DNA from 4 places in the Lelliottia sp. genome. Region 1 is predicted to be linked to each of the others. Evidence: predicted binding sites of a transcription regulator. Region 1 holds the regulator's gene; each other region holds the start of a gene.
What was found. Region 1 encodes CRP, which controls carbon source genes, mostly activating them, when cyclic AMP is high. Its sites were predicted from a motif close to ATGTGANNNNNNTCACAT; they were not measured.
Positions count from the first base shown of each region.

Region 1 (7,604 bases):
TGTCCGTCAGGTTGCGCCGTACCGCCCGCGCTCAGCACCGCACGGGCACCGTCTTGCATGGCGTCCAGCCCTTCCATTCCGGCACGAGACAACACGCAAGTGTCGGTGAGGGTGGTCATGATCGCCATCAGCGCATCAAGCCGGCTGTGCGTTTCGCTGCTGCCGTTGAGTCGGCTGAGCCGAAGCTGCGGCAATGCCCGCTGAATAATGTGCGGAAACGCCTGCTGCGCCTCTTCACGCGCGCCCGGAACACGGTAACGGTGCGTGGCGCGAAGCCCTTTGCTGAAGACTTTCGGTGCGGCGTCATCAGGCAATTTCGCCAGTTCAGCGGCGGTTGCTGCGACGGTCTGCGGCCTGGCATCACCGCCAAGCATGGCGACCGCGCTGACAAGCAAACCCAGCGCCCAAATCGCCCCGCGATGGGTGTTGACGCCGTTTGTCGCCGCCATCATCTGCTGTTCGCCTTCGCGTCCGAGCCGCCCTATAGTTTGTCGAAGCGAAATATCTGCCGGGCGCTGCCAGCTTTGCAGCGCCAGCGCCTGGAACGTCGGCGTTAAACTTTGCGCAGAGCGCTCCATCAGGGCGAGCGTGAGATCGTGGTGCGCGCCGTTCCCCCGACTGTCCACCAGACCGGGTTTCGGGCTTAATCGTGCTTCGTCAATCAGACACTGCGTGGCGGTTCGCGCCAGCCATTCGGCACCGCCTTCAACCTGAATCTGGGGCAGAAGTTTCATTACCAGCTCCGGAATTTCGCAGGTGGGTTGTAAAGACCGCCGGACCATTCGACCAGATCCGACACGCTACCGGCCGCCAGCAGGGAACGCGTGGCGTCAGTGCGGCGAATGCCCATGTCTTCCGGGTATACCACTTTGCCACTTTGACGCAGCGCCACGACGCGTTTGGCGTCAACGCCCAGGCCGATATCAGTGATCCCAGCGACCGCTGCAACCATTGCGCGACGCTCTTCGAGACTTTCGGCGCGATACAGGTAAGCGATCCCCTCTTCGGTCAGGACGTGGGTGACGTCATCGCCATAAATCATCACCGGCGCAAGCGGCATTCCGGAGGATTTCGCCACCTCGATGGCATCGAGTTTTTCGACGAAGGTCGGTTTTACACCCGCCTGGAATGTTTCGACCATCTGCACCACCAGCTTTTTACCGCGTTGCATTGGGTCAGGTTCGGTTTTCATGTTCAGCCAGGCGGGCGTCGCGTGGCGACGACCGTGCGGATCGTGGCCCATGTTTGGCGCACCGCCAAAGCCAGAGAGACGACCGCGCGTCACCGTTGAGGAGTTGGCATCGCCATCCACCTGCAACGTGGAGCCGATAAACATATCGACCGCGTATTGGCCTGCCAGCTGGCAGAAAGCGCGGTTAGAACGCATCGAGCCGTCGGCCCCGGTAAAGAACACGTCCGGACGCGCGCGGATGTACTCTTCCATGCCCAGCTCGCCGCCGAAGCAGTGCACGCTTTCGACCCAGCCACTCTCAATCGCCGGGATCAGCGTCGGATGCGGGTTCAGTGTCCAGTGCTTACAGATTTTGCCTTTCAGACCGAGCTGTTCGCCGTAGGTGGGCAGCAGGAGTTCAATCGCGGCGGTGTTAAACCCGATCCCGTGGTTCAGGGACTGGACCTGATGTTCTGCGTAGATGCCTTTAATCGCCATCATCGCCATCAGAATGTGTTCTTGCTTGATCAGGCGCGGGTCGCGAGTGAACAGCGGTTCGATAAAGAACGGTCTGTCCGCCACCACCACGTAGTCAATCCAGGAACCAGGGATATCCACACGCGGCAGGTCACATTCGTCGTCGACCAGCTCGTTCACCTGCGCAATGACGATACCGTCATGGAACGCGGCGGCTTCAACCAGCGCGGGCGTGTCTTCGGTGCTTGCGCCGGTGTACAGATTGCCTTTGCGGTCCGCTTTAAAGCCGGCAATCAGCGCCACATTGGGCGAGAGATCGACGTAGAGGCGTGAGTAAAGTTCGATGTAGGTGTGAATCGCGCCGATTTCGAGAAGACCGTCTTCCAGCAGCTGCGAAATGCGCAGGCTTTGCGTACCGGAGAAGGAAAAATCAAGCTTGTGGGCGATGCCCTTTTCAAAGATATCGAGATGCTCGCTGCGCCCGACGCTCGGCATAATCATATGCAGGTCATGGACGATTTGCGGGTTCACTTCAGCAAGTGAGCGGGACAGAAAATCTGCCTGCTTCTGGTTGTTGCCTTCCAGCACGACTTTGTCGCCTGGGGCGATCAGTTTTTCCAGCATGGCGACGAAATCGTCGGTTGGCAGTACTTTGCCCTGCACCGGAACGGAAGCCAGACGGCGCGCTTTCTCTGTGCGGCGTGTGTTCCAGACCCGGGGTGGCGTTTGCCCAGATAACATTATTAACCTCCTGATTCAGCACATCATTTTGATTTGCTTAACGCTGAGTAAAGTGTGCGCTCTGGTGAGAAAGGCATCAATTAAGCGTAGAGGTGAATCATTAGCCTGAGAGTAATAATCAGAATGAATATATATGATCAAGATCAGATAATGTTTCGGAAAAAAACGCTAGCTCAGGCAGGAATTAGCTGAATCGGAGGTCAACACCGCCTCATTTTCGTAAACAGGATCCGCTTCGGCAGGTATAGTAAAGGCTGACAAGAGTGAACATCGCATCGTTATGACCCAAATTATTCCATCAGACTTTGATATCGCGTGTGAAGAGAGCGCCGAATTCGTGCCAATGCGGGGCGTCGCTAACCCGCATCTGCAAACCATGCTGCCACGGCTCCTGCGCCGTAAACTGCAATTTGACCCACACTGGCAGCGCCTCGACCTGCCGGACGGCGACTTTGTCGATTTAGCGTGGAGCGAAGATCCCGACCAGGCCAGGCATAAACCCCGGCTGGTGGTGTTCCACGGGCTGGAAGGCAGCCTGCATAGCCCGTATGCACACGGCCTGATCCACGCGGCAAAAGCGCGCGGCTGGCTCGGTGTGGTGATGCATTTTCGCGGATGCAGCGGCGAGCCAAACCGCCGCGAGCGGATTTATCATTCCGGCGAAACCGAAGACGGCACCTGGTTTTTACACTGGCTGGCGAAGACTTACGGCGCGGCCCCTACCGCTGCGGTAGGCTATTCGCTGGGTGGCAATATGCTGGCCTGTCTGCTGGCAAAAGAGAGTGACGCCGTGCCGCTGGATGCGGCGGTGATCGTCTCCGCGCCGTTTATGCTGGAGCAGTGCAGCTATCATATGGAAAAGGGCTTTTCGCGCGTGTATCAGCGCTATCTGCTGAATTTGCTGAAAGCCAACGCGGCACGCAAATTGAAAGCCTATCCCGATACGTTGCCGATCAACCTGCAACAGCTCAAGCGCATGCGCCGTCTGCGGGAGTTTGACGATCTGATCACCTCGAAGATCCACGGTTTTGCTGACGCACTAGACTATTATCGTCAGTGCAGCGCTATGCCGTTGCTGAATCAGATAACCAAGCCGACGCTGATTATTCATGCGAAAGACGATCCCTTTATGGATCACCATTCGATTCCGGCACCGGGATATTTGCCGTCTAACGTGCAGTACCAGTTGACCGAACATGGCGGCCACGTTGGTTTTATCGGCGGTACGTTACGGCGTCCGAAAATGTGGCTGGAAACGCGTATCCCCGACTGGTTAACCCCCTGGCTGGAAAAAACACGATGATGATTCCCTGGCAAGATCTGGCTCCCGAAACGCTGGACAGCCTGATTGAAAGCTTTGTATTACGCGAAGGCACCGATTATGGTGAACATGAACGCTCGCTTGAACAAAAGGTCGCCGATGTGAAACGGCAGCTACAAAATGGCGAGGTGTTGCTGGTGTGGTCTGAACTGCACGAAACCGTCAACATCATGCCGCGCAATCAGTTTCGCGGCTGATCGCTTCATCATTCCAGTCAGGGAGTTGCTATGTCCGCCAGACATCCGGTTATTGCCGTTACGGGTTCAAGTGGTGCGGGAACCACGACCACCAGCCTCGCGTTTCGTAAGATTTTCGCACAGCTCAACTTGCGCGCCGCCGAGGTAGAAGGCGACAGTTTTCATCGCTATACCCGTCCCGAAATGGACATGGCGATCCGCAAGGCGCGCGATCTCGGTAAACACATCAGCTACTTCGGGCCAGACGCCAACGACTTCGGTTTGCTGGAACAAACCTTTGCCGAGTACGGCCATACCGGCACAGGACAATCGCGTAAATATCTGCATACCTATGACGAAGCCGTGCCGTGGAACCAGGTGCCGGGCACATTTACGCCGTGGCAGCCGCTTCCGGAACCGACCGATGTGCTGTTTTACGAAGGATTGCATGGCGGCGTGGTGACGCCGCAACAGGATGTGGCGCGGCATGTCGATCTGTTGGTCGGCGTAGTGCCTATCGTCAACCTGGAGTGGATCCAGAAACTCACCCGCGACACCAGCGAGCGCGGCCACTCGCGTGAGGCGGTCATGGATTCAGTGGTACGCTCGATGGAAGATTACATTAACTTCCTGACGCCGCAGTTTTCGCGCACGCACATTAACTTTCAGCGCGTGCCTACAGTGGATACGTCAAATCCCTTCGCCGCCAAAACGATTCCGTCGCTCGACGAAAGCTTTGTGGTGATCCACTTCCGTAATCTGGAAGATATTGATTATCCGTGGCTGCTGGCGATGCTGCAGGGCTCGTTTATTTCGCACATAAATACGCTGGTCGTGCCGGGCGGGAAGATGGGACTGGCGATGGAGCTGATCATGATGCCGCTGGTGCAACGGCTGATGGAAGGCAAAAAGATCGAATGATCCTATTCCCTCTCCCCATGGGAGAGGGCTAAATCTCGTCAACGCTTACGCTTCAATCACTTCATACGAATGCGTGATTTTCACCGCTTTTTCCAGCATCAACGCGACCGAGCAGTACTTCTCCGCAGAAAGATCCACCGCACGGGAAACTGCGGCATCTTTCAGCGCCTTGCCGGCCACAATGAAGTGCAGATTGATGTGCGTAAACAGACGCGGCGCTTCTTCGCGACGCTCTGATGTCAGCTTCACTTCGCAATCGGTGACGTCATGACGCCCTTTTTGCAGAATCGAGACCACGTCGATGGCACTGCATCCACCCGCCGCCATCAGCACCACTTCCATCGGACTTGGCGCTTTATCGCCGGAGTTGCCATCCATCAAAATCTGGTGTCCTGAAGCGGATTCGCCGAGGAACGTTAAACCTTCAACCCATTTCACACGCGCTTGCATTTTATTCACTCCGACGTTGCATTTTTCCGGACAGATTACCCGCGCGTTACAATTCTCGCAACGGAAGACGACCTGCGTCATGCTGAAGCGAGACACCAGGAGACACGCGGCAAAAGCTATGCTAAAACACTCTGGATGGTACAGTAATACATTGACGTTACACATGTATGCAAAGGACATCAAACATTACAGGCTGCAAACATTTATGACAGCCTAATTCCCAGGTACGGGGAAGAATTCGATTGCAACCCCAGAGTCAGGATGCGATTTATGACTCTGGTGACAGCTTATAACAGAGGATAACAGCGCATGGTGCTTGGCAAACCGCAAACAGACCCGACTCTCGAATGGTTCTTGTCTCATTGCCATATTCATAAGTACCCATCGAAGAGCACGCTGATTCACCAGGGTGAAAAAGCGGAAACGTTGTATTACATCGTCAAAGGCTCGGTGGCAGTGCTTATTAAAGATGAAGAAGGAAAAGAGATGATCCTTTCTTATCTGAACCAGGGCGATTTCATCGGCGAACTGGGCCTGTTTGAAGAAGGCCAGGAACGTAGCGCCTGGGTACGTGCAAAATCGGCCTGTGAAGTGGCTGAGATCTCCTACAAAAAATTCCGTCAGTTAATTCAGGTTAACCCGGATATTCTGTTGCGCCTGTCTTCGCAGATGGCTCGCCGCCTGCAAATCACCTCCGAGAAAGTGGGTAACCTCGCCTTCCTGGATGTGACCGGTCGCATCGCGCAAACGCTGTTGAACCTGGCGAAACAGCCTGACGCTATGACTCACCCTGACGGCATGCAAATTAAAATTACCCGTCAGGAAATTGGTCAGATCGTCGGTTGCTCCCGTGAAACCGTTGGCCGTATCCTGAAAATGCTGGAAGATCAGAACCTGATCTCCGCCCACGGTAAAACTATCGTGGTTTACGGAACGCGTTAATTCCGGTCGAACGGCGTGCCACCGCAAGGTGTCACGCCGTTTTTGTCTCTGGCATCTATGTGGCGCAGGCTGATCTATCACCCGGAAGTTAACTACGCACTTCGGCAAACGCTGGTGTTATGTCTCCCCGTGGCCGTCGGTTTGATTCTGGGTCATCTGCAACACGGTCTGCTTTTTTCCCTCGTCCCTGCCTGCTGTAACATTGCCGGTCTCGATACGCCGCATAAACGCTTTTTCAAACGCCTGATTATTGGCGGATCGCTTTTTGCCGGATGTAGCCTGGCAGTACAGCTTTTGCTGGCGCGCGATATCCCCTTGCCGCTGATTTTAACCGTGCTGGCACTCACGCTCGGCGTGACGGCGGAAATCAGTTCTCTGCATGCCCGATTGCTCCCCGCTTCGCTAATTGCCTCGATTTTCACCCTCAGCCTCGCCGGGAATATGCCCGTCTGGGAACCGTTGCTGATCTACGCGTTCGGCACGCTGTGGTACGGATTATTCAACTGGTTCTGGTTTTGGATGTGGCGCGAGCAGCCTTTGCGCGAATCCTTAAGCCTGCTCTACGTTCAGCTCGCTGATTACTGCGAAGCAAAATACACCCTGCTGACGCAGCACACCGACCCGGAAAAGGCGCTGCCGCCGCTGCTGACGCGTCAGCAAAAAGTGGTCGATTTAATCAGCCAGTGCTATCAGCAGCTGCACATGCTGGCGGCCAATAAAAATCATGAATACAAACGGCTGCTGCGCACGTTTCAGGTAGGGCTGGATCTCCAGGAACATATCTCCGTCAGCCTGCATCATCCACAGGAAGTGCAAAAACTGGTGGAGCGCAGCCATGCCGAAGCGGTGATCCGCTGGAATGCCCAGACGGTCGCGGCGCGTCTGCGCGTGCTGGCTGACGATATTCTTTATCACCGCTACCCCACGCGCTTTACCATGGATAAGCCATTGGGCGCGCTGGAGAAAATCGCCCGTCAGCATCCGGATAACCCGGTCGGGCAGTTCTGCGCATGGCATTTCAGCCGCATCGCACGCGTGCTGCGCACCCAACGTCCGCTCTATCCCCGTGACCTGATGGCGGATAAGCAGAAACGGCTGCCGCTACTGCCAGCGCTGAAAAGCTATCTGTCTTTTAAATCCTCTGCCCTGCGAAATGCGGCGCGCATTAGCGTGATGCTGAGTATCGCCAGCCTGATGGGCGTGGCGCTGCATTTACCCAAGCCCTACTGGATTTTAATGACTGTGCTGTTCGTGACGCAGAACGGCTATGGCGCGACGCGCGTGCGGATCCTGCACCGGGCGGGCGGGACTATTGCCGGCCTGGTGATTGCGGGTGTCACGCTGCACTTCCACGTTCCGGACGGTTACACCCTGGCGGGTATGCTGCTTATCACGCTGGTCAGCT
Region 1 is NZ_JAZQNX010000028.1:71,328-78,931, reverse strand. It holds gene ACKI5T_RS15740 (triphosphoribosyl-dephospho-CoA synthase) at 1-734, opposite strand, end outside; gene mdcA (malonate decarboxylase subunit alpha) at 734-2,389, opposite strand; gene ACKI5T_RS15730 (hydrolase) at 2,670-3,692, shown strand; gene ACKI5T_RS15725 (YheU family protein) at 3,689-3,907, shown strand; gene ACKI5T_RS15720 (phosphoribulokinase) at 3,938-4,807, shown strand; gene ACKI5T_RS15715 (OsmC family protein) at 4,853-5,257, opposite strand; gene crp (cAMP-activated global transcriptional regulator CRP) at 5,567-6,199, shown strand; gene ACKI5T_RS15705 (YccS/YhfK family putative transporter) at 6,257-7,604, shown strand, end outside.

Region 2 (7,604 bases), on a different contig from region 1:
GCTGAGCGTCCCGAAAGGCGCACTGCCGTTGTTCGGGGCGTTGTACACCGGCGTGTCTTTCCAGGTGATTAAATTCTGATTACTCAGGGGCTTATTCAGATCGCCGAGGCTATCTTCAACGCGCTGTTTGCCCTGCACTTTTTCGAGATGGCCTTTATCAATAAACCCCGTCCCAAAGCCAAAACGAAATTCGTAGTAATCGGCATTGGTCGGCACCACGGCGATAATCTGTCCTGCACGAACGTTGCCGACATTAATGACATTATTCCCCACCTGCGCCCAGATCGCCGCATCTTCGGTGGTTTGCATGTACTGAGCGGGTAAGCCTTGCTGGCTTAATAAACTGGCAGAAACGCCGCCGGAGACCAGCAGCAAAAGCAGGAAAATGATACGCGTGAGCATGAAGTTTGTGTCGAAGCTGAAAACTGACGTTATTGTAACAAAAGCGGCATCAATACCAATGTTTAATTCTTATACAGGTCGTGCAGCAGGACAAAAGGCGGGTTTTTCTGTTGCTGATGCCAAAGACTACTCACTCCGGGGATCTCCTGCCCGACAATCATATCTCGAAATTCAGCGCTGCTGAGCGTTTCTCGCAGCGGATACATCATTTCGAGTAGCGCATAATTGATGCCGGAAATGACTTCGCAATTCTCATGCTTATGGCTCAACAATGCCGCCGCACGATAGGGGGCCGCACCGGATTTGTCGGTGAGGAAAATCACGCCTTCCCCCGTATCCGTTTGATGCTGCGCATCACACATCATACGACTGAGCATATTGGTGCTTAGCCCACGCCAGTAGTTCACCGCCAGACATTGCGGCAGCGGACCAAGGTTCTTCTCCAGGCGTTCGAGAATAGCCTGAGCATTGTCATCGTGACAGGTAATCACCCAACCCAGCATAGCGTCTCCTTAGCAGGCAAGTAGTTTAGCGGAGTGATGGTGAGTTTACGGTGATAACAGTCAAGAAAATGTCCCGGCAGACGCAGTGTTGCCGGGACATCGAGCTTAGGTACGCAGTCCGCGTCCACGCTGGATGAGATACCAGCACAGCATGTAAAAGGCGATAATAAAGACGCCCAGCACCATCACGGTAGTAAAGAGCGGTACGTCGGATATGCCCAGGAAACCAAAGCGGAAGCCGCTGATCATGTAGACAATCGGGTTCAGGTGCGACAGCGCCTGCCAGAACGGCGGTAGCAGCGTCAGCGAATAGAACACCCCGCCGAGATAGGTCAGCGGTGTTAACACGAAGGTGGGGATCAGGCTGATATCATCAAACGTGGTCGCAAACACGGCGTTCAACAGCCCCGCTAACGAGAACAGAATCGCCGTCAGCAGCAGCGTTAACGCGACGAACAGCCACGAATGCACCTGGAACGGCACAAAGAACAGCGAAATGGCCGTTACCAGAATCCCGACGCACAGGCCACGCGCCACGCCACCGCCAACATATCCGGCAATAATCACGTGCGTAGGAACCGGTGCGACCAGCAGCTCTTCAATGTTGCGCTGGAATTTGGCGCTAAAGAAAGACGATGCCACGTTCGCGTATGCGTTGGTGATCACCGCCATCATGATCAAACCCGGAACAATAAATTGCATATAGGTAAAGCCATGCATTTCACCAATGCGGGAACCAATCAGATTACCGAAAATGATGAAATACAGCGTCATGGTGATGACGGGCGGTACCAGCGTTTGGATCCAGATGCGCATAAAGCGGTTAATTTCTTTCGCCCAGATACTTTTCAGCGCCACCCAGTAAAGATGCGTCATGCCTGCTCTCCTCTTTTATCATGGACCAGCGAGACGAACAGTTCTTCCAGTCGGTTGGCTTTGTTACGCATACTCAATACCTGCACGCCCTGCGCGCTCAGCTGTGAAAACACGCTGTTAATGCCCTGCTCACGCAGGACTTCCACTTCCAGCGTCGACGTATCCACCAGACGATACTGGTAGCCCTCCAGCTTGGGCAGCGGGCTTTTCGATGCCAAATCGAGAATAAAGGTTTCCGACTTCAGCTTGGACAGCAGATTCTTCATTGAGGTGTTTTCCACCAGTTCACCGTGCTGGATGATACCGATGTTACGACACAGCATTTCGGCTTCTTCAAGGTAGTGCGTCGTCAGAATGATCGTGGTGCCTTTGTCGTTTAAATCCTTCAAAAAGCCCCACATTGAGCGACGAAGTTCGATATCCACGCCTGCTGTCGGCTCATCCAGAATCAATAGTTTTGGTTCGTGCATCAGCGCACGTGCGATCATCAAACGGCGCTTCATCCCGCCGGATAACATCCGCGCACGTTCGTCGCGTTTTTCCCACAGATCGAGCTGTTTAAGATACTTTTCGCCGCGCGCGATAGCTTCTTGACGTTCGACGCCATAATACCCCGCCTGATTGACCACAATCTGCTGCACGGTTTCAAAGGGGTTGAAGTTAAACTCCTGCGGCACCAGCCCCAGTTGGCGCTTGGCGTTGACCACGTCTTTTTCCAGGTCATAGCCAAATACCGCGACCTTGCCGGAGGATTTGTTCACCAGCGAACTGATAATTCCGATGGTGGTAGATTTCCCCGCGCCGTTCGGTCCCAGCAGGGCATAAAAATCCCCGGCCTCCACTTTCAGATCGATACCGCGTAGCGCCTGAACGCCACCCGGATAGACTTTTTTAAGCTGCTCAAGCTCCAGTGCAATTGTCATGAAATACGCTTACCTATAGTTCTGACACACGTTGTGTGGTTTCAATAAAAGTCGAGTTACCCTATATTAGCGCAACGCTATTACTCGGTTACAGGTCGTTAACCTCTATGAATGACATAGATACACTCATCAGCAACAATGCACTATGGTCAAAAATGCTGGTAGAAGAGGATCCGGGATTTTTCGAAAAACTGGCGCAAGCGCAAAACCCGCGCTTTCTATGGATTGGATGTTCCGACAGCCGCGTCCCGGCAGAACGCCTGACAGGTCTTGAACCCGGTGAACTGTTCGTTCACCGTAACGTTGCAAACCTGGTGATTCACACCGATCTCAACTGCCTGTCCGTTGTTCAGTACGCGGTGGACGTTCTGGAAGTTGAACACATCATTATTTGCGGCCACTACGGCTGCGGTGGCGTACAGGCCGCAATCGAAAATCCGGAACTGGGTTTAATCGATAACTGGCTGCTGCACATTCGCGATATCTGGTTCAAACATAGTTCACTGCTGGGCGAAATGCCGCAGGAACGTCGTCTGGATACACTCTGTGAACTTAACGTGATGGAACAAGTGTACAACCTGGGGCACTCGACCATCATGCGTTCAGCGTGGAAACGCGGGCAGAAGGTGTCAGTTCATGGCTGGGCGTACGGTATTCATGACGGGTTGCTGCGCAATCTGGAAGTGACCGCGACTAACCGCGAAACGCTTGAACAGCGCTATCGTCAGGGCGTGTCTAACCTGACAAAAAAACACGTCAATCATAAGTAAGTGTGCAAAAACCGGGCTTGACCCGGCTTTTACCTTTCTCGTCTACTCGTCCAGCAACACAACTTTGCCGACATACGGCAGATGGCGATAACGCTGTGCATAATCGATGCCGTAACCCACCACGAACTCATCCGGAATCGAGAAGCCGATAAATTCAACCGGAACGTCAACTTCACGACGCGAAGGCTTATCCAGCAGGGTGCAAATCGCCAGCGATTTTGGCCCACGCAGGCTCAGGATTTCGCGCACTTTAGACAGGGTGTTACCGGAGTCGATAATGTCCTCAACGATTAACACATCTTTGCCACGAATATCTTCATCCAGGTCTTTCAGGATTTTCACATCACGCGTGGTCGACATGCCGCTGCCGTAGCTGGAGGCGGTCATAAAATCGACTTCGTGGGATACCTGCACTTCGCGGCACAGGTCTGCCATGAACATGAAGGAGCCGCGCAGCAGACCCACCAGCACCATTTCGCTGCCGCTGTCCTGATAACGCTCGGTGATTTGACGACCCAATTCAGCGATACGCGCTTTGATCTCCGCTTCCGGGATCATCACTTCAACAGTATGTTTCATTTTACTAACCGTATGATTTTAAAACCAATCCATCAATGAGGATGCTCTGGCGTCCGACATTGATTCACAAGCCCTGCAGTATACCAGCAAATGGATTGGCCTGGCGCATGAGTTGTTAAAAGCTCAATTTGTGATTCCGATCACACTTGTTAATACCTATAATTAATTGCTATCAAAATTTTAACAAAACTGAAGAGTACTTTTCTATGGCTGAAACAAAAACTCAACAGTCACGTCTACTGGTGACATTAACAGCAGCGTTCGCAGCGTTTTGCGCACTCTATCTGTTGATCGGTGGCGTCTGGCTGGTCGCATTAGGCGGCTCCTGGTATTACCCGATTGCGGGTCTGGTTATGGTTGGCGTAACCGTTCTGCTTTTAAAGGGTAAACGATCCGCACTGTGGCTCTACGCTGCACTGCTTCTTGTCACAATGTTTTGGGGGGTCTGGGAAGTTGGCTTCGACTTCTGGGCGCTGACACCGCGCAGCGACATCCTGGTCTTCTTTGGGATCTGGCTGATCCTGCCGTTCGTCTGGCGTCGTCTGAGGGTTCCTTCTAGCGGTGCAGTTGCGGCGCTGGTGGTTTCCCTGCTGATTACCGGCGGCATGCTAACCTGGGCTGGATTTAACGATCCGCAGGAAGTGAAAGGCACGCTGAGCGCAGATTCCACACCCGCTGCGGCGATCTCTGACGTTGCAGACGGTGACTGGCCGGCTTATGGTCGCAACCAGGAAGGCCAACGTTATTCTCCGCTGAAGCAAATCAACGCGGATAATGTTAAAAACCTGAAGGAAGCCTGGGTGTTCCGCACCGGCGACCTGAAGCAGCCAAACGATCCGGGCGAACTGACCAACGAAGTGACGCCAATCAAAGTGGGCAACATGCTCTATCTGTGCACCGCGCACCAGCGTCTGTTTGCGCTTGATGCGGCGACCGGTAAAGAGAAATGGCACTTCGACCCGCAGTTGAATTCTAATCCGTCGTTCCAGCACATTACCTGCCGTGGCGTGTCCTATCACGAAGCGCGCACGGATAATGCCAGCCCGGAAGTGGTGGCTAATTGCCCGCGTCGCATCATGCTGCCGGTCAACGATGGTCGACTGTTCGCCATCAACGCCGAAACCGGCAAACTGTGCGAAACCTTTGGCAACAAAGGCATTCTGAATCTGCAGACCAATATGCCGGATACCACCCCGGGTCTGTATGAGCCGACCTCCCCGCCGATTATCACCGATAAAACAATTGTGATTGCCGGTTCGGTCACGGATAACTTCTCGACTCGCGAAACGTCCGGCGTTATCCGTGGTTTCGACGTAAACACGGGCAAATTGCTGTGGGCCTTCGATCCGGGCGCGAAAGATCCTAACGCGATTCCGTCGGATGAACACACCTTCACCTTCAACTCGCCAAACTCATGGGCGCCTGCGGCGTATGACGCGAAGCTAGACCTGGTGTATCTGCCGATGGGTGTGACCACGCCAGATATCTGGGGCGGAAACCGCACGCCAGAGCAAGAGCGTTACGCCAGCGCTATTGTGGCGCTGAATGCGACGACCGGGAAACTGGCCTGGAGCTATCAGACCGTACACCACGACCTGTGGGATATGGATATGCCATCGCAGCCGACGCTGGCGGATATCACCGTTAACGGTAAAACCGTTCCGGTAATTTATGCCCCAGCGAAAACCGGCAACATCTTTGTACTCGACCGTACCAACGGCAAACTGGTGGTTCCGGCACCGGAAAAACCGGTTCCGCAAGGTGCAGCCAAAGGCGACTATGTCTCTAAAACGCAGCCTTTCTCAGACCTGAGCTTCCGTCCGAAGAAAGACCTGACCGGTGCCGATATGTGGGGCGCCACCATGTTCGACCAATTGGTGTGCCGCGTGATGTTCCATCAGCTGCGCTATGAAGGCATCTTCACGCCGCCGTCTGAGCAGGGCACGCTGGTCTTCCCGGGTAACCTGGGGATGTTCGAATGGGGCGGTATCTCGGTTGATCCTAACCGTCAGGTGGCGATTGCAAACCCGATGGCGTTGCCGTTCGTCTCTAAGCTTATCCCTCGCGGCCCGGGTAACCCGATGGAGCAGCCGAAAGATGCAAAAGGTAGCGGTACAGAAGCGGGTATTCAGCCGCAGTACGGTGTACCGTTTGGCGTGACGCTGAACCCGTTCCTGTCGCCGTTTGGCCTGCCGTGTAAACAGCCTGCATGGGGTTATATTTCTGCGCTGGATCTGAAAACCAATCAGGTTGTGTGGAAAAAACGTATTGGTACGCCACAGGACAGCATGCCGTTCCCGATGCCTGTACCGGTGCCGTTCAATATGGGTATGCCAATGCTGGGTGGTCCGATTTCCACCGCTGGTAACGTCCTGTTCATCGCGGCGACCGCAGATAACTACCTGCGCGCGTACAACATGAGCAACGGTGAAAAGCTGTGGCAAGGCCGTCTTCCTGCGGGTGGACAAGCGACGCCGATGACCTATGAAGTGGATGGCAAGCAGTATGTTGTTATCTCTGCGGGCGGTCACGGTTCGTTTGGTACGAAGATGGGCGACTATATTGTCGCGTATGCTCTGCCTGACGATGTGAAATAAAAGCAAAAAGGCAACGTCGGTTGCCTTTTTTAATGTCTGTTCCCTCTCCCCGTGGGAGAGGGTCAGGGTGAGGGCATCAGGCGACGCGGGTCTACACCGTAAACCCGAGCATCATTCCCGTATCTTCATGCTCCAGCAGATGACAGTGCGCCATATAGGCGAACTCCTTCGGCGCGTCGTGATCAAATTTCACCAGCACCTCACTCACCCCACCCTCCACGCGAACTGTGTCTTTCCAGCCCGTGCGATGAGCCGCGGGCGCGTTACCATTCTCGGATAAAATGCGGAACTGCGTGCCGTGAATATGGAACGGATGCAGCATCATGTCGCCTTCACCAGAAATCACCCAGCGCTCATACTGCCCTTTCGCGGCGGCAAACATCGGTGTGTCCATATCAAAGGCTTTGCCGTTGATACGGTTAGCGTTGTGGAAATCAAATTGATGATCGCCGTGATTCATTCCAGCCATCTTCCCATGGTCCATCTTGCCGTGGTCCATATTCATATGACCCATCATTTGCCCGTGCTGCATCCCGGCCATCGCCTGGTCGCCGTATTTATTCATTAGCGCCTGCATGCCCATCATGTCGAGCATCGGATCCATAGAGAGCTGGAGTTTACGCTGCGTTAATCCCTCCCGGGACGGCAGCGCAGGCATGGCGGCGAGCGTGTCTGGCATTTCGCCAGATGCCGTGACCAGCAGAGGCTGAATGCGCAAAACGGGATGCGGCTTGTCGAACGGAGCCACGGTCATGCCCATCTGGCTCACGGGCAGCGTAATGAGGTCAAACGGTTTGCCGTCGCTGATATCCACCAGCACTTCAAAACGCTCGCCCATCAGCATCGGCAGCTCGCTCACCTTCACCGGCTCGGCCAGCAGCCCACCATCGCTGGCTATCACATACAGCGGCCGCTTATCGCTGGTGGCAAAATTGAGCGAACGCGCGTTACACC
Region 2 is NZ_JAZQNX010000010.1:214,497-222,100, reverse strand. It holds gene ACKI5T_RS08815 (polysaccharide deacetylase family protein) at 1-402, opposite strand, end outside; gene ACKI5T_RS08810 (PTS sugar transporter subunit IIA) at 465-905, opposite strand; gene ACKI5T_RS08805 (ABC transporter permease) at 1,011-1,781, opposite strand; gene ACKI5T_RS08800 (ABC transporter ATP-binding protein) at 1,778-2,704, opposite strand; gene can (carbonate dehydratase) at 2,812-3,474, shown strand; gene hpt (hypoxanthine phosphoribosyltransferase) at 3,517-4,053, opposite strand; gene ACKI5T_RS08785 (glucose/quinate/shikimate family membrane-bound PQQ-dependent dehydrogenase) at 4,260-6,650, shown strand; gene cueO (multicopper oxidase CueO) at 6,742-7,604, opposite strand, start outside.
Region 2: the regulator CRP is predicted to act here: its motif matches at 4,182-4,199, upstream of hpt (hypoxanthine phosphoribosyltransferase).

Region 3 (7,604 bases), on a different contig from region 1:
AGCACAGCCATATAGCGCTGAATGCCGAGATCGTTTTGATGCGTCAGCCACGCATCATAGCCGTCGCGCGTGGTGCGCATAGGAAGCGGAAATGCGGTTGCTTTGCTGGCCTGTTCCAGCGAGGAACACACAGGCTGGCGGTTATTGACGTACATCACTTCCTGAACGTAGCGGAAGGAGAAAGAGATCCGGCGCATTTCCAGTAAATGCTGATAGCTGCACGGCTGGCCGTTAAACGACTGGATCTGCGTTAACGCTTCTTTAGCCTGATCAACCACTTTGCTGTGCGGATCAGCACGCGCGATGAGTAGCGATCCAAATCCTGGACAAATTTGTCTTCTGCCTGGCGATGCGCGAGCCAAACACTCAGGCTGATGGGGATCAGCACGGAAAAAATCAGAACACCAGTCACCAGGCTGACCAAATGGCGGGTTGTCATGCAGGGTTATCCTTTCTGCAGTGCTGAATTAAATCGCCTCAAAATGATAATCTTATAGCATGCCGCGGTGATTGATTTCATTCAGGGAAAAGTAATGAAGAAAAAAGAATTTGTGACGCAAGATCTCCTGAGCAAAATTTATCAGGACACCACGCCTGGCCCGCGCAAACTCTCGCCGGAACGACAGCTCGCTGAAGAATATGGTGTGTCACGTTTCACTATTCGGCAGGCGCTCGAAAAGCTGGTCAGCATTGGCGTGGTGCGGATTGTGCAAGGTTCGGGGATCTGGATCAACGAGCAAGCGCGTAATAATCCCCTGGTTTATAACTCGATCACGGAAAAGCGTTTCGATCAGATGCGTTACCGGATGATCAGCCTGCATAAGAAACGCCCCGATCGCGCGGCGCAGCAGATTTTCGGTATTGATGAGGAGAGTTTTATCTGGCATTTCTGCCGCTTGCGCTACGTTGATGACGTGCCCGTACAGCTGGAAGTGTCGAGTATGCCTGCCGCCGATTTCCCGGATCTGAATCAGCAGGCCATTGAGCGCTCAATCCAGCAGTATGTCCTGAGCAAAGGGTTTACCATTTCTCATATGCTGACCACCTATCGCGCGGTGAGCGTAGGCCGTGAACAGGCGGTCATTCTGGGCTGCAAGAAAGGCAGCCCGGCAATGCATATCAATAACCGCGGGATTCTGGATGGCGGGCGCGTGTTTGAGGTGAGCGATATTATTGATATCAACTACACCTGCACCTACGTCATTCCGTACAACCGCGACAATCTGGCCTGGCGTCAAAATCAGGGGGTATGAATCGTGCCGTCAGGCAGGCGGCTTTGCGTCCATTCGTGCGGTCGATAGAGCACCGGGTGCGCCAGCGCCAACGCTTCGTTGAAACCCACGCCGATACCGGGCTGTACGGGCGGATAGACAAATCCCTCTTTCACTTCTGGCGCGCCGGGGAACACGTCGTTTGTCGTGGCAGAACGAGGAATAAATTCCTGAATCGCCGCATTGTGCAGATGAATATTCAGGTGCGTGTTCACCGCGACGCCGATCGGTGTCATATCGCCCGGGCCATGCCAGGCGAGGCGCACGCCAAAGGCCTGGCACAGATGCGCCAGCTTCAGCGCCGGTGTGATCCCGCCGATTTGCGAGACGTGGCAGCGTATAAAGTCGATACGACGATTCACAATCAGATCGTGCCATTCAGCAGGGTTATTGAATAACTCTCCCAGCGCCAGCGGAACGCAGCTTTGCTGACGCACCTGTTCCAGCCATGCGCTTTGCTGCGGTGGCAAAATATCTTCAATGAAGTAGGGCTGGAACGGCTCGAGCTGTTTCGCCAGCTGCACGGCCTGCTGCGGGAACAATCGCTCGTGGACATCATGCAAAATATGCAGCTTCCAGCCATATTTTTCGCGCAGGGCGCGGAACATCTCGACGGTATTGCTCATGTACTCTTGCTGATCGAACCATGCGCCCGGCGTGGGGTTATCCGGAGCGTGGAGTGCGGATGGCGTACCGCCGTAAAAGCCGAGCTGGCAGCGGATATGACGATAGCCCTGCGCAATGAGCGCATCAACGGAGGCAAATAACGCTTCCAGAGTTTCTCCGCTGGCGTGGCTGTAGGCCGGGATCGCGTCGCGGGATTTACCGCCAAATAGCTGATAGAGCGGCATACCGGCCAGCTGGCCTTTGATATCCCACAGGGCCATGTCGACGCCTGAAATGGCATTGTTCATTAACGGGCCGTTACGCCAGTAGGCGTTGACGTTCATCATCTGCCACAGGTCTTCAATATTGTTCGCATCACGCCCAATCAGCAGCGGTTGCAGGTATTCATCAACCAGCGTTTTGACGGCCAGGGGGCGCTGCTGAAAGGTGGCACAGCCATGTCCCGTGATACCCTGCTCGGTGGTCACACGGACGGTGACCAGATTATGTCGGTCCGGGCGGGTAATAAAACACTCAATATTTTTAATGATCACAGGCGTCACGAAATAACTCCTTTGCTGCACTGTGGGAATAAGTTATGGCGAATATCATCACCCTAAAATCGTGAGTGGGTAAACCGTTTTTTTGACTATTTATTTTGGTCAGTTATTTGTCGTAAATGTAATTTAAAACCGTACCAATTTGTCCTCTTTTACGATTATGTGGCTTTCTGCTGGCTAATTGTGAGCAAAGTCTAATTTTATTGGTTTTTTTTGTTGTCATGCTTTAATTATTCTTCATGGCGACATTAAAACGACAACAACATCGGGCAGGAGTCTTTATGGGGACGCACGAAGCGATCAATAATATTATTCGTCTGGTCGGCGGCCAGAGGAATATTAATAAAGTCTGGCACTGTATGACGCGGCTGCGCTTTGATCTCATTGACGATAATAAAGTCGATCAAAACGAGATAAAAAAACTGCCCGGTGTGCTGGGCGCGCAGCTGCAAAGCGATCAGTTTCAGGTCATTATTGGCCCGAAAGTGAACACCTGGTATGAGCAGATGCTCACCGTACTGGGCAATAACGATACGGCGGTACCCGCAGCGACCAAGGGGCGTAAGAGCCTGATATCGCTGTTTATGGATACCGTGTCGGGCGTGTTTGGTCCGATCGTTCCGGCCATCGCTGGCGCAGGGATGATCAAAGGTCTGCTGGCGGGTTTGATTGCGCTGAAAGTGGTTTCCGCCAAAAGCGATACCGTGATGGTTATCGATCTGATTGCCAGCGGCGTGTTTTATTTCCTGCCGTTTTTCCTCGCGGTATCGGCGGCGAAAATCTTCAAAACCAATGAGTATCTGGCGGCGGCCGTCGCGGCGTGCCTGATGTATCCGTCGCTGATTGATGCGGCCAAAGCGCTAGCAACGCATCAGGAAGGGGCGGTCAGCGCGCTCTGGTTGCTCAATGCGATTCCTGTTTCGGTGTTCAACTATTCTTCCAGTGTGATCCCGGTGATTTTCTCGATTCTGGCCTTAAGCTATATCCACCGCTGGGTCGATAGCATCATGCCGGACGTGCTGAAGACCGTGTTCACCCCCACGCTAACGCTGTTTATCGGTGCACTGGCCGCGCTGGTGGTGATCGGCCCGATTGGCATTTGGTTGGGTAAAGGGCTGGCGTTGTTTATCGAGGGGCTGTTTAGCGTGTCAGCAAGTTTTGCCGGGTTGATTGTGGGCGCGATTCGCCCGGTGGCGATCCTGACCGGCATGCACCATGCGATGACGCCGATCGCGCTGCAAAACTTTAGCGATCGCGGATACGACATGCTGATGCCGATGATGTTTATGGCCAATATGGCGATTGCCGGTTCGACGTTTGCCATCTGGCGTTTAAGCCGAGATCGCCAGGAGAGAACCGTTACCCTTTCCGCCGCGATTTCCGCACTGCTGGGCATTACCGAACCGGCGCTATTTGGTGTTCTGACGCGCTACAAAAAAGCGTTTATTGCGGCTACCGTCGCCAGTTCACTGGCCTCAGCCTTTATCGCGTTCTTCGGCGTGCGGCTCTATGGCTACATTCTGTCGAGCATCTTCAGTTTGCCTGCTTATATCGGCCCGTATTTTACCTTTGCGCTCGCGGGCGTAGTGATGGCGTTGGTGCTATCGTTTTTCCTGACCACTTTGCTGGTAGGCAAAGAGCAGGCTTCCCAAGACGCATAGTGTTGTTTCCCTCGCCCACTCGGGCGGGGGTTGTTTTTATCCTGTGACTCGGATAGACTTTTGTTATGTTATAACAAAACACATTGAGCGTAAGATGAAACCTGATATCCATCCGCACTACCGCACCGTCGTTTTTCACGACACCAGCGTTGACGAATTTTTTAAAGTGGGATCGACGATTAAAACCGATCGCGAAATCGAACTCGACGGCCAGACGTATCCGTACATCACTCTCGATGTCTCGTCAAAATCGCACCCGTATTACACCGGGAAGCAGAAAACCTTCTCGACAGAGGGCAGCGCTGCACGTTTCCGCCAGCGCTTTAGTGGCTTTATCAATGCGAAGCGAGGCTAACCATGCAGGTACTTAACTCGCTGCGCAGTGCCAAACAGCGTCATCCGGACTGCCAGATCGTAAAACGTAAAGGACGCCTGTACGTGATTTGCAAATCTAACCCGCGCTTTAAAGCGGTGCAGGGAAGAAAGAAAAGACGTTAACGACGTGATTCGCGCCAATTTTCCAGGGACCTTATCTGCTTGCCGTCGGCAGTGAAATTGTCGGCGGCAAGCCAGTTCTGGAACGCGCTTTCCAGTCCTGGCCATTCGCTATCGATAATCGAAAACCAGTCGGTGTCGCGGTTGTGTCCTTTGATAACCAGCGCCTGGCGAAAACGCCCTTCATACTGGAACCCGAGACGTTGCGCCGCACGGCGTGAAGGCTCATTCAGACTGTTGCATTTCCATTCGTAGCGACGATATCCCAGCGTAGTAAACACATGACGCATCAGTAAATACTGCGCTTCGGTGGACATCGGCGTGCTGCTGAGTAGCGGTGAAAAGTGGACATGCCCAACTTCGATCACGCCGTTTTTCGCATCGATACGCATCAAGGCTAACGTGCCGACAGGTAATTTCGTCTGGTTGTCGATGACCGTGAAATGAATCGGATCGGACAGTTCAGAAACGCTCTCCACCCACGCGGCAAAGTCTTGTGCATTCGCATCGGGTTCACGCAAAAGCCACGTCCAGCTGCGGGTGTCTTCAGCCTGCTGATAGGCGGCAAAAAGTGCGTCAGCATGTTCCGGGCGTAACGGCGTGAGCGTGCAATAATGCCCTTTTAAATCCACGCGATTCGGATGTGGCCGAGGCTGCCAGTCGCTCATCGCTTTACCCACTGGCTGACCAAACTGATTGAATTGGTTCATGTTGATTCCCGTTGTCTGATGTGAATTCCAGATTAGGAAATTTGTGGCCCCACAAGAAGATCCACAAGGGTATAATCATGTGGTACCACGGAGGCAGCAATGAATATTTCAGGCGAAGATTTTTACGCATTAATCAGCGACATGCTGCAACGACGCGGTGCAGAGACGCTTCAGCGGTCGCTGTATCGCGGTTTGCGAGAAGCCATATTAAACGGCAGGCTACTGGCGGAGAGCCGTTTGCCGGGTTCCCGCATTATCGCTGAACAACTGGGGATTTCGCGTAATACGGTGAATGCCGCGCTGGAGCAACTCACGCTGGAAGGCTTTTTACACCGTAATCGGCAGGGAACGCGTGTGGCTCATGTTGGGCATCGTGATGGCGTCCAGCCCGCGCAGGTGCTGGAGGTTAAGCTTGCGCAGCGCGTCGCGCGGCTCCCTGCGCCGACATCTCGCACCATGCCCGTCCCTGCATTCACGCCCGGTACGCCCGCGATTCACTATTTTCCATTACCGCTGTGGCGACGTTTATACGATCGCGTTTTACGAGCAGAAGGCAGCGCGCTGTTAGGCTATGGCGATCCGGCGGGGGAACGGTCGCTGCGTAGCGCCATCGCGCGCCATCTGGCGCTTTCGCGTGGAATTGAGTGCGATGCCAGCCAGATCGTGATTACCGAAGGCGCGCTTGAAGGGGTAAATCTGTGTACTCAACTTCTGAGCGAGACGGGCGATATTGCCTGGATAGAAGATCCGGGTTACGCCGGTGCGAAAAGCGCTTTTGCGAAATCGGGCCTGACCATGGTCGGGATGCCTGTCGACGAAGAAGGCATGCGACTGGAAACAGAAGGTGAGCACTCACCTACACTGATATTCACCTCTCCTTCTCATCAGTTTCCGTACGGGAGCGTGTTAAGCATCCATCGACGATTCGCGCTGTTGGAGTTCGCGCGCCAGCATAACGCGTGGATTATTGAGGATGATTACGACAGTGAATTTCGCTATAGCGGCGAACCCGTTCCCGCGATGATGGGCATGCAGAAAAATGCGCCCGTGGTCTATTTAGGAACATTTAGCAAAACGTTATTTCCCTCGCTACGCATCGGTTTTATGGTGATGCCAAAGGCGCTGGCGAACGCCGCACAATCCGCGATTGGCTCGCTGCTGCGGGGTGGGCATCGCGCTGAGCAGCGCACGCTGGCGTTGTTTATCGAAGAGGGGCATTACGCCCGACATCTTGCCGCGATGCGGCGTTTGTACCGCAAGCGCTATAAACAGCTGCGCGATGCGCTTCACGCGGAACTCCACATTCCACATCGGGTTTTAGCCGGAGAAGGGGGCATGCACCTGACCGTCGCGATCGACGGTATTGATGATAAGGCCGTGGCACGGCAGGCCAGTCAGTATCAGATGGCGCCCGCTGCGCTGAGCGGGTATTACCTTGACGAGCGGCAGGGGCAAACCGGTTTGGTTTTGGGGTACGGAAATACCCCCGCGTCTCAGTTTGCGCCTGGCATCAGGCGCTTGCAGACGTTAATTATGCAGTCTCGGGGCGAGAAAGGGTGAAGACGTCGTAGAAAGACAGTTCACCTTTCGTGGAGACCATTTTCTGCAATTTAGACTTTTGCTCTTCTTCCACATTTGGCGAATGCAAAATGCGGGTGATCAGTTCCGACGGTACATAACGCGTGTTGTACCACTCACCGTTATAGCAAACGCGGAAATCGAGCACGTCGATATCTTCATAGCGATAGCGAGGATTAACGTCGAAGAAGAAGAACGCGTTAAAGACGACGAATAAAACGATCAGCAACCACACCGAGTCGATGAGCGTTTCTGACAGTAGCATAACGATGAGTGTTGCCAGGAGGGCGGCATACATCGCCAAAAATAGGCCAGTATGTTTACGGATAAAGCTAATGCTAAAGCGCGGGCGATTATCGCGTTTCTCGCGGGTATTGAGATCGTCGATGGTTTCGGTAAGCAGGCGCTGTATCTCTGTCATTTATAACCTTCATGAATTTTGCAAAATACAGGGGATCTGCCCATTTTAGGGGAGTGGTTTGGCGGAAAAAAGTAACAGTTATGCCGGGAAAAAGCATAACAGTTACTCATTTCAGATTTACAGTGTTTTGATGATTTTGGCTGGGTTGCCGCCCACGACGACGTTAGCTGGTACGTCTTTTGTGACAACGGCTCCGGAGGCCACCACCACATTATCACCAATCGTGACGCCCGGATTAATCACCGCACGTCCGCCAATCCAGACATTATGGCCGATGGTGACGGGTTTACCTAATTCCAGGC
Region 3 is NZ_JAZQNX010000005.1:272,416-280,019, reverse strand. It holds partial or broken gene ACKI5T_RS03810 (EAL domain-containing protein) at 1-439, opposite strand, end outside; gene ACKI5T_RS03805 (GntR family transcriptional regulator) at 534-1,253, shown strand; gene ACKI5T_RS03800 (enolase C-terminal domain-like protein) at 1,241-2,440, opposite strand; gene ACKI5T_RS03795 (PTS transporter subunit EIIC) at 2,719-4,098, shown strand; gene ACKI5T_RS03790 (type B 50S ribosomal protein L31) at 4,193-4,453, shown strand; gene ykgO (type B 50S ribosomal protein L36) at 4,456-4,596, shown strand; gene ACKI5T_RS03780 (GNAT family N-acetyltransferase) at 4,593-5,303, opposite strand; gene ACKI5T_RS03775 (PLP-dependent aminotransferase family protein) at 5,403-6,863, shown strand; gene ACKI5T_RS03770 (YlaC family protein) at 6,835-7,302, opposite strand; gene maa (maltose O-acetyltransferase) at 7,420-7,604, opposite strand, start outside.
Region 3: the regulator CRP is predicted to act here: its motif matches at 2,619-2,636, upstream of ACKI5T_RS03800 (enolase C-terminal domain-like protein).

Region 4 (7,604 bases), on a different contig from region 1:
CGCCGCGATGACGTGAGCTACGGCGTGTTTTACGACAACCTGAGCAGTTGCTGGCTGGATCTGGGCAACGAAATCGACAACTACCACACCGCCTATCGCCGCTGGCAGGCCGAAGCGGGTGATATTGATTACTACATTTTTACCGGCAAACGCGTGCTGGACGTCACCAAAGCCTTCGTGCGCTTGACCGGGAAAACGCTTTTTGGCCCGAAATGGAGCCTGGGTTACAGCGGTTCGACCATGCACTACACCGACGCACCCGACGCGCAAAATCAGCTGATGAACTTCATCCGCCTGTGCGAAGAACACGCGATCCCGTGCGATTCGTTCCAGCTGTCGTCGGGGTATACCTCGATTAATGGCAAGCGCTACGTCTTTAACTGGAACTATGACAAAGTGCCGCAGCCCAAAGTGATGACTCAGGCGTTCCACGACGCGGGTCTCAAACTTGCGGCGAACATCAAACCGTGCCTGCTACAGGATCACCCGCGCTACAGCGAAGTGGCGGAAAAAGGCCTTTTTATCCGCGATTCAGAAACCGATGCGCCAGAACGCTCAAGCTTCTGGGACGACGAAGGCTCGCACCTCGACTTTACGAACCCCCAAACGGTCGAGTGGTGGCAGAACGGTGTCACGACTCAAATTCTGGAAATGGGGATCGATTCCACCTGGAATGATAACAACGAGTTTGAAGTCTGGGATGGTGAAGCGCGCTGTCACGGCTTCGGTCAGGAAATGGCGATCAAACACATTCGCCCGGTGATGCCGCTGCTGATGATGCGTGCGTCGATGGAAGCGCAGCAGAAATTTGCACCAGAAAAAAGGCCGTATTTGATCTCGCGTTCAGGCTGCGCCGGAATGCAACGCTACGTCCAGACCTGGAGCGGCGATAATCGGACCAACTGGGAGACGCTGCGCTATAACACCCGCATGGGCCTGGGCATGAGCCTGTCTGGCTTGTTTAACGTCGGCCACGATGTGGGTGGCTTCTCAGGAGATAAACCTGACGCTGAGCTGTTTGTACGCTGGGTACAGAACGGCGTGATGCATCCGCGGTTTACCATTCACTCGTGGAACGACGATCAGACGGTAAATGAGCCGTGGATGTATCCGGGCGTGACGCCAGCCATTCGCGGTGCCATCGAGCTGCGCTATCGGCTGCTGCCGTATTTATACACCCTCCTCTGGCAGGCTCACGCTGACGACGAGCCGATGCTGCGCCCAACGTTCCTCGATCACGAGCATGATGCGCAGACGTTCGAAGAGTGTGACGACTTCCTGCTGGGCCGCGATGTGCTTGTCGCGAGCGTCGTCGAAGCGGGACAACGTGAGCGTCGCCTCTGGCTGCCTGACAACGAAACTGGCTGGTATGATTTTTATACCCACGAATGGTTCTCCGGCGGTCAGTGGATTACCCGCGATGCGCCTCTGGAAAAACTGCCATTGCTGGTGCGCGCCGGGGCGGGTCTGCCACTGAGCGAACGCATTACGCATGTGTCAGCTGAAAAAGATGATACGCGTGAGCTGAAATTGTTCCCGCTGAAAGGCGTGGGGACGACGTCTGGCATGCTGTTTGAAGACGACGGCGAAAGCTGGGGTTATCAAAAAGGCAACGCGTTGTGGCTGAACTGGGAAATGGTGTGTGAAGGATCAACGATTAATCTGAAGGTGGAAGCGCGCGGTGATTATCGTCCGGCGTGGAATATGCTGAAAGTGTCGTTACCGGCGGGCGAAAAACGTAAGTTGCTGGTGAATGGCGTTGAAGGGAGTGAGTGGGTGTTATAAAGCGGTCTGAGGCCCTCACCCTAACCCTCTCCCACGGGGAGAGGGAAAAGGACACGTTGATTTCCCTCGTATTTCGCGCTGCAGTATGGCGACAAATCTGCAAATCCCCGGAATCTTACATCAGTCAGTGACCGGGGTGAACAGGTGAAACCAACGCATCTGCAGCGCGAAAGACGACGGGAAATTAGCCGTCGATGCCTTTGCTACGCAGGTAATCTTCGTAGTTACCGGTGAAGTCCACGATGCGCTCTGGCGTAATCTCAATCACGCGGGTCGCCAACGAGCTAACAAACTCACGGTCATGAGAAACGAAGACCAGCGTCCCCTGATACATCTCCAGCGCCATGTTCAGCGATTCGATAGATTCCATATCCAGGTGGTTCGTTGGTTCATCCATCACCAGAATGTTTGGTTTTTCCAGCATCAGCTTGCCAAACAGCATGCGCCCCTTCTCACCACCGGAAAGCACTTTTGCAGGCTTTTTGATATCGTCCTGGCTGAACAGCAGACGGCCTAGAATGCCGCGAATAACCTGCTCGTCGTCGCCTTCCTGTTTCCACTGGCTCATCCAGTCAAATACGGTCAGATCATTTTCGAATTCATATTCGTGATCCTGCGCATAATAGCCAATTTGCGCATTTTCAGACCATTTCACCGTACCGTGATCGGGCTGAAGCTCAGCCACCAGGGTTTTCAGCAGCGTGGATTTACCGACGCCGTTGGCACCCAGAACCGCAATTTTCTCGCCCACTTCCAGCAGCAAATTGAAGTTTTTGAACAGAGGACCGTTATCAAAACCTTTGGTCAGCGCTTCTACTTCTAACGCATTACGGAACAATTTCTTGTCCTGCTCGAAGCGAATGAACGGGTTCTGACGGCTGGACGCTTTCACTTCGTCTAGCTTGATTTTGTCAATCTGACGGGCACGAGACGTTGCCTGACGAGATTTAGAGGCGTTGGCACTAAAGCGGCTCACGAAGGATTGCAGGTCGGCAATCTGCGCTTTTTTCTTGGCGTTATCAGACAACAAACGCTCGCGCGCTTGGGTCGCAGCCGTCATGTATTCGTCGTAGTTGCCTGGGTAAACGCGCAGCTCGCCGTAGTCCAGGTCAGCCATATGGGTGCAGACCATGTTCAGGAAGTGACGGTCGTGCGAAATGATGATCATGGTGCTGCCACGTTCGTTCAGCACCTGCTCCAGCCAGCGAATGGTATCGATGTCCAGGTTGTTCGTCGGTTCATCCAGCAGCAGAATTTCTGGGTTAGAGAACAGCGCCTGTGCCAACAGCACACGCAGCTTCCAGCCTGGCGCGACTTCGCTCATCAGGCCGTAATGTTGCTCAACGGGAATGCCGACACCGAGGAGCAGTTCGCCCGCGCGGGATTCGGAAGAGTAACCGTCCATCTCACCATAGAGGACTTCGAGGTCGGCCACTTTATAGCCGTCTTCTTCACTCATTTCTGCCAGAGCGTAAATGCGGTCACGCTCCTGTTTCACTTCCCACAGTTCCCCGTGTCCCATGATCACAGTGTCGAGCACCGAAAACTCTTCAAAGGCGAACTGGTCCTGGCGAAGCTTACCGAGACGTTCGTTCGGATCCAGCGACACGTTGCCGAGCGTTGGCTCTAGATCGCCGCCGAGAATCTTCATAAAGGTGGATTTTCCGCTACCGTTGGCACCAATCAGGCCGTAACGGTTGCCGCCGCCAAACTTGACGGAAATGTTTTCAAACAGCGGCTTACTGCCAAACTGCATAGTGATGTTGCTGGTAACTAACACGGGAGATTCCTGCGAAAAAGTGTGATAAACACATCATTATGCCACAATTCCTAAATGAGATCCCGTGTTGCAGCGAACCGCTAAACTTTAACGAAAGTGAAAAAAATGTGATTTCGTACACATCTGAATTCCCAGGGGAAGGGAATGCACATATAATGCGCTCCCATCACTGACTCAGACTCATCAACTAATCGCCAGAGTGGCAAAGATACCTCGCATAACATGAATATGAAATTATCAACGCTTTTTGCGGCGGCGTTAGCCGTAGTAGGTTTTTGCAATACCGCTTCTGCGGTAACTTATCCGCTGCCGACAGACGGTAGCCGTCTGGTGGGTCAAAACCAGGTGGTTATCGTGCCGGAAGGCAACGACCAGCCGCTGGAATATTTTGCAGCTGAATATCAGTTGGGCCTGTCCAACATGCTGGAAGCAAACCCGGGCGTTGACCCGTATCTGCCGAAAGCGGGCACCGTGCTGAACATTCCTCAGCAGCTGATTCTGCCGGACACCGTCCATGAAGGCATCGTGATCAACAGCGCGGAAATGCGCCTGTACTATTACCCGAAAGGCACGAATACCGTGATCGTTCTGCCGATTGGTATCGGTCAGTTGGGCAAAGATACCCCGCTGAACTGGACCACCAAAGTCGAACGTAAAAAAGCGGGTCCGACCTGGACACCAACCGCGAAAATGCACGCTGAATACATCGCAGCAGGTGAACCTCTGCCAGCCGTTGTGCCAGCCGGCCCGGACAACCCGATGGGTCTGTACGCGCTGTACATCGGTCGTCTGTATGCGATCCACGGTACCAACGCCAACTTTGGTATAGGCCTGCGCGTCAGCCACGGCTGTGTGCGTCTGCGTAACGAAGATATCAAATTCCTGTTCGAGAACGTGCCTGTCGGGACGCGCGTACAGTTCATCAATGAGCCTGTCAAAGCCACTTCCGAGCCGGATGGCAGCCGCTACATTGAAGTGCATAACCCACTCTCCACCAGCGAAGACCAGATTAATAACAATGAAATCGTACCGATTAATCTGAAGAGCAACGTGCAGGCTGTTACTACCCAGCCAGACGTTGAAGCGACGGTTGTTGATCAGGCCGTGCAGAACCGCTCAGGGATGCCGGTTCGTTTGAACTGATTCGAATCGCGACATAAAAAAAGCGGGCTTTTTAGCCCGCTTTTTTATTATCCGTTATTCACGATGACGATTCCGCCATGATCGTAGCGGTAGTGGCAGTGGGCATATTCCAGCGGTGTGCCGTCTTCCAGATAGATAACCTGCTCGACTTCCAGCACCGGGTCGGTTTGTTCACATATCAAATGCTGCATATCGAGCGCCGTCGGTTTTAAGGCACGAACCACCCGATACGATCCCATAATTTTCAGCCCCAGCGTCTCCTGAACGTACTGAAACACCGAGCTTTCAAGGTGAGCTTTATTCAGCCCCGGCACCAGATTCAGCGGCATTACGGTTGAATCCAGCGACATCGGCTCGCCGTTGAGCGAACGTAAACGGATAAAATCATATACTGGCGTATCGACATTAATCATCAGCGAAGACTGCTCTTTCTCATTCGGAAACCGCAGTTCGAAATGCACCACTTTGCTGCTGACAGTTCCAAGATGTTCCCAGGTTTTGGTCGCACCAAAATAGTCGCTGCCGGAAAGATCCCACTGCGACAGCTGCAGGAAGTTTTTACGGATAAACGTCCCCTGCCCCTGGCGCGTATACACCAGCCCTTCCACAATCAGCTGACGCATGGCCTGCTGAATCGTCATGCGACTGGTGCTGAACTCCGCCGCCAGCGCAAACTGGTCGGGCAGCGGTTCGTTGGCGGCATACTGCTGACTAATAATGCGTTTTTTGATTTCCCGCGCTATGGTGATGTACTTCGCCGCCATCGCCTTTTCCTTATGATTGATCCGCTATCACACTGTTTTTTAACGCCACTCGCTCAGCAATCTTGAGGAAAGGCAGGTAGAAGAATACACCAAATACAATGATTGCCAACTGCACCACCACCGCGCGCCAGTCCCCCGCCGTCGCCAGCCAGGCGCTGAGTATTGGCGGCGTGGTCCATGGGATCATGACCACGCAGCGCGACATCAGCCCAAGCGTGGTACAGATCCAGGCAAAATAAATGCCGATGGCCGGCAGCAGGACAAACGGGATCATCAGCGGCAGGTTGAACACGATCGGCAGGCCAAAAATCACTGGCTCGTTAATATTGAACAATCCCGGCGCCAGCGACAGCCGCGCCACCTGCTTTGATGACTTTTGACGTGCAAAGATAAAAATCGCAATCAGCAGGGAAATGGTACTCCCGGTTCCGCCAATCATGCCGAACGTAGGGACAAAGATATTATTGATAATGTGTGGAATCGGCTGTCCGTTAGCGAACGCGATCATGTTCTCGTTGGTGTTGATCAATAAGAACGGTTCCAGAATCACGCTGTTCACTACCGACTGATGAATCCCCAGCGTAAACAAGAAATTACCAAAGCTATAGATAAAAAGCGTGCCTGGCAGGCTGGTATTGATCAACCGCAGCGGCTGCTGGATAAACGTGGTGATCAGGTGAATCAGGTCCGTGTGCAGCACGTTGGCGAGCAGCGCCGCCAGCACGGCAAACAGAGAGAGCGTAATAATCGTCGGGATCAGCGTGGTGAACGATTTACTCACCGCTGGTGGCACGTTCTCGCCCAGCGAAATATGCAGCGATTTTAAGCGTGATATGGCGATGAAAATTTCGGTAGAAAGCAGGGCAATGAGCACACCCGCAAAGATCCCCGTCGAGCCAATATTGGCGAACGTCAGCACCTGCGTGACGTTCACCGCCGTCTGACTCCCCACGGGAACCAGCTGTAACTGCATCGGCATCATAATGATAAAACTGCTGACAGCGATAACCACTGCCGAGACCGGATTGTCGAAGTCTTTGTTGCGTGCGAGCGACCAGGCAATCATCGGCGCTAACAGTAGCGCCGCGATATTCAGCGTGCCGTTAATGATCGCCTCGCCCCACACTTTAAACTGGGCAAGCGTGTCGCCCTCCAGCACCCACGGAAACACCACGTTATTCACCAGCACCGCAAGTCCGGCGAGAATGAAAATGGGCATGACCGTGGCAAAAGCGTCGCGCAGAGAACGTAAGTGCACCTGATTTGCCAGGCGCGCTGAGAACTCAACAAACTTATCAACAAAAGACTGCATCGCAGGTGTAATTTTTGTATCAGACATAGCGGATATTCCCATCAATCAGTCACAAAAACGGTCCGGCAGCGTACGACTTACAAATCGCGTCCGTTACTATGGATGACCTGTTTCAACCAGGCGTAGCTCTTTTTCGGCACGCGTTTCAGGTCTTTCAGATCGTGGTTTTCACGGTTGACATACACCACACCGTAGCGCTTACGCATATCACCCTGTGAGCTGAGAATATCGATCAACCCCCAGCCGAGATAACCGATAACCTGCGCGCCGTCTTCAAACATGGCTGCTTTCATGGCGTCAAAATGCTTACGGTGATAGTCGATGCGATAATCGTCTTCGACCTGATTGACCCCATCCCAGGATTCGATAACGCCGATCCCGTTTTCAATCGGGAATACCGGTAAACGCCAGTCGTTGTAATAGCGGGTGATAATGGTGCGAAAGCCCAGCGGATCGATTTGCCAGTTCCATTCGGTGGCCTTCAGGAACGGGTTATTTTTTTCGCCGTGCGCGAGATAATAATTAACGGGTGTGCCTTCTGGGATCGGATCGCTGTCCAGCGTTTTGCTGGCGTAATAGCTAAAGGCCATGTAGTCATTTTTGGTGCGCGCCAGCAGCGCCAGATCCTCTGCGCGATAAATATCGCTGAAACCCTGCTGTTCCACCACCGCCATCACCGCGGGGCTATAGCCCTGACCGGCAAAGACGCGCAGCAGATTCTGGTTGAGGAATTCATCATATTGCTGCGCGCAGAAGATGTCGCGCGGCTTGCAGGTGGCGGGATAAATCAGCTGATGCGCCAGCATACCGCCCATCAACT
Region 4 is NZ_JAZQNX010000008.1:233,508-241,111, reverse strand. It holds gene ACKI5T_RS06000 (TIM-barrel domain-containing protein) at 1-1,785, shown strand, start outside; gene ACKI5T_RS05995 (ABC-F family ATPase) at 1,970-3,565, opposite strand; gene ldtB (L,D-transpeptidase) at 3,788-4,708, shown strand; gene ACKI5T_RS05985 (GntR family transcriptional regulator) at 4,756-5,472, opposite strand; gene ACKI5T_RS05980 (PTS sugar transporter subunit IIC) at 5,483-6,811, opposite strand; gene ACKI5T_RS05975 (glycoside hydrolase family 1 protein) at 6,862-7,604, opposite strand, start outside.
Region 4: the regulator CRP is predicted to act here: its motif matches at 3,585-3,602, upstream of ACKI5T_RS05995 (ABC-F family ATPase).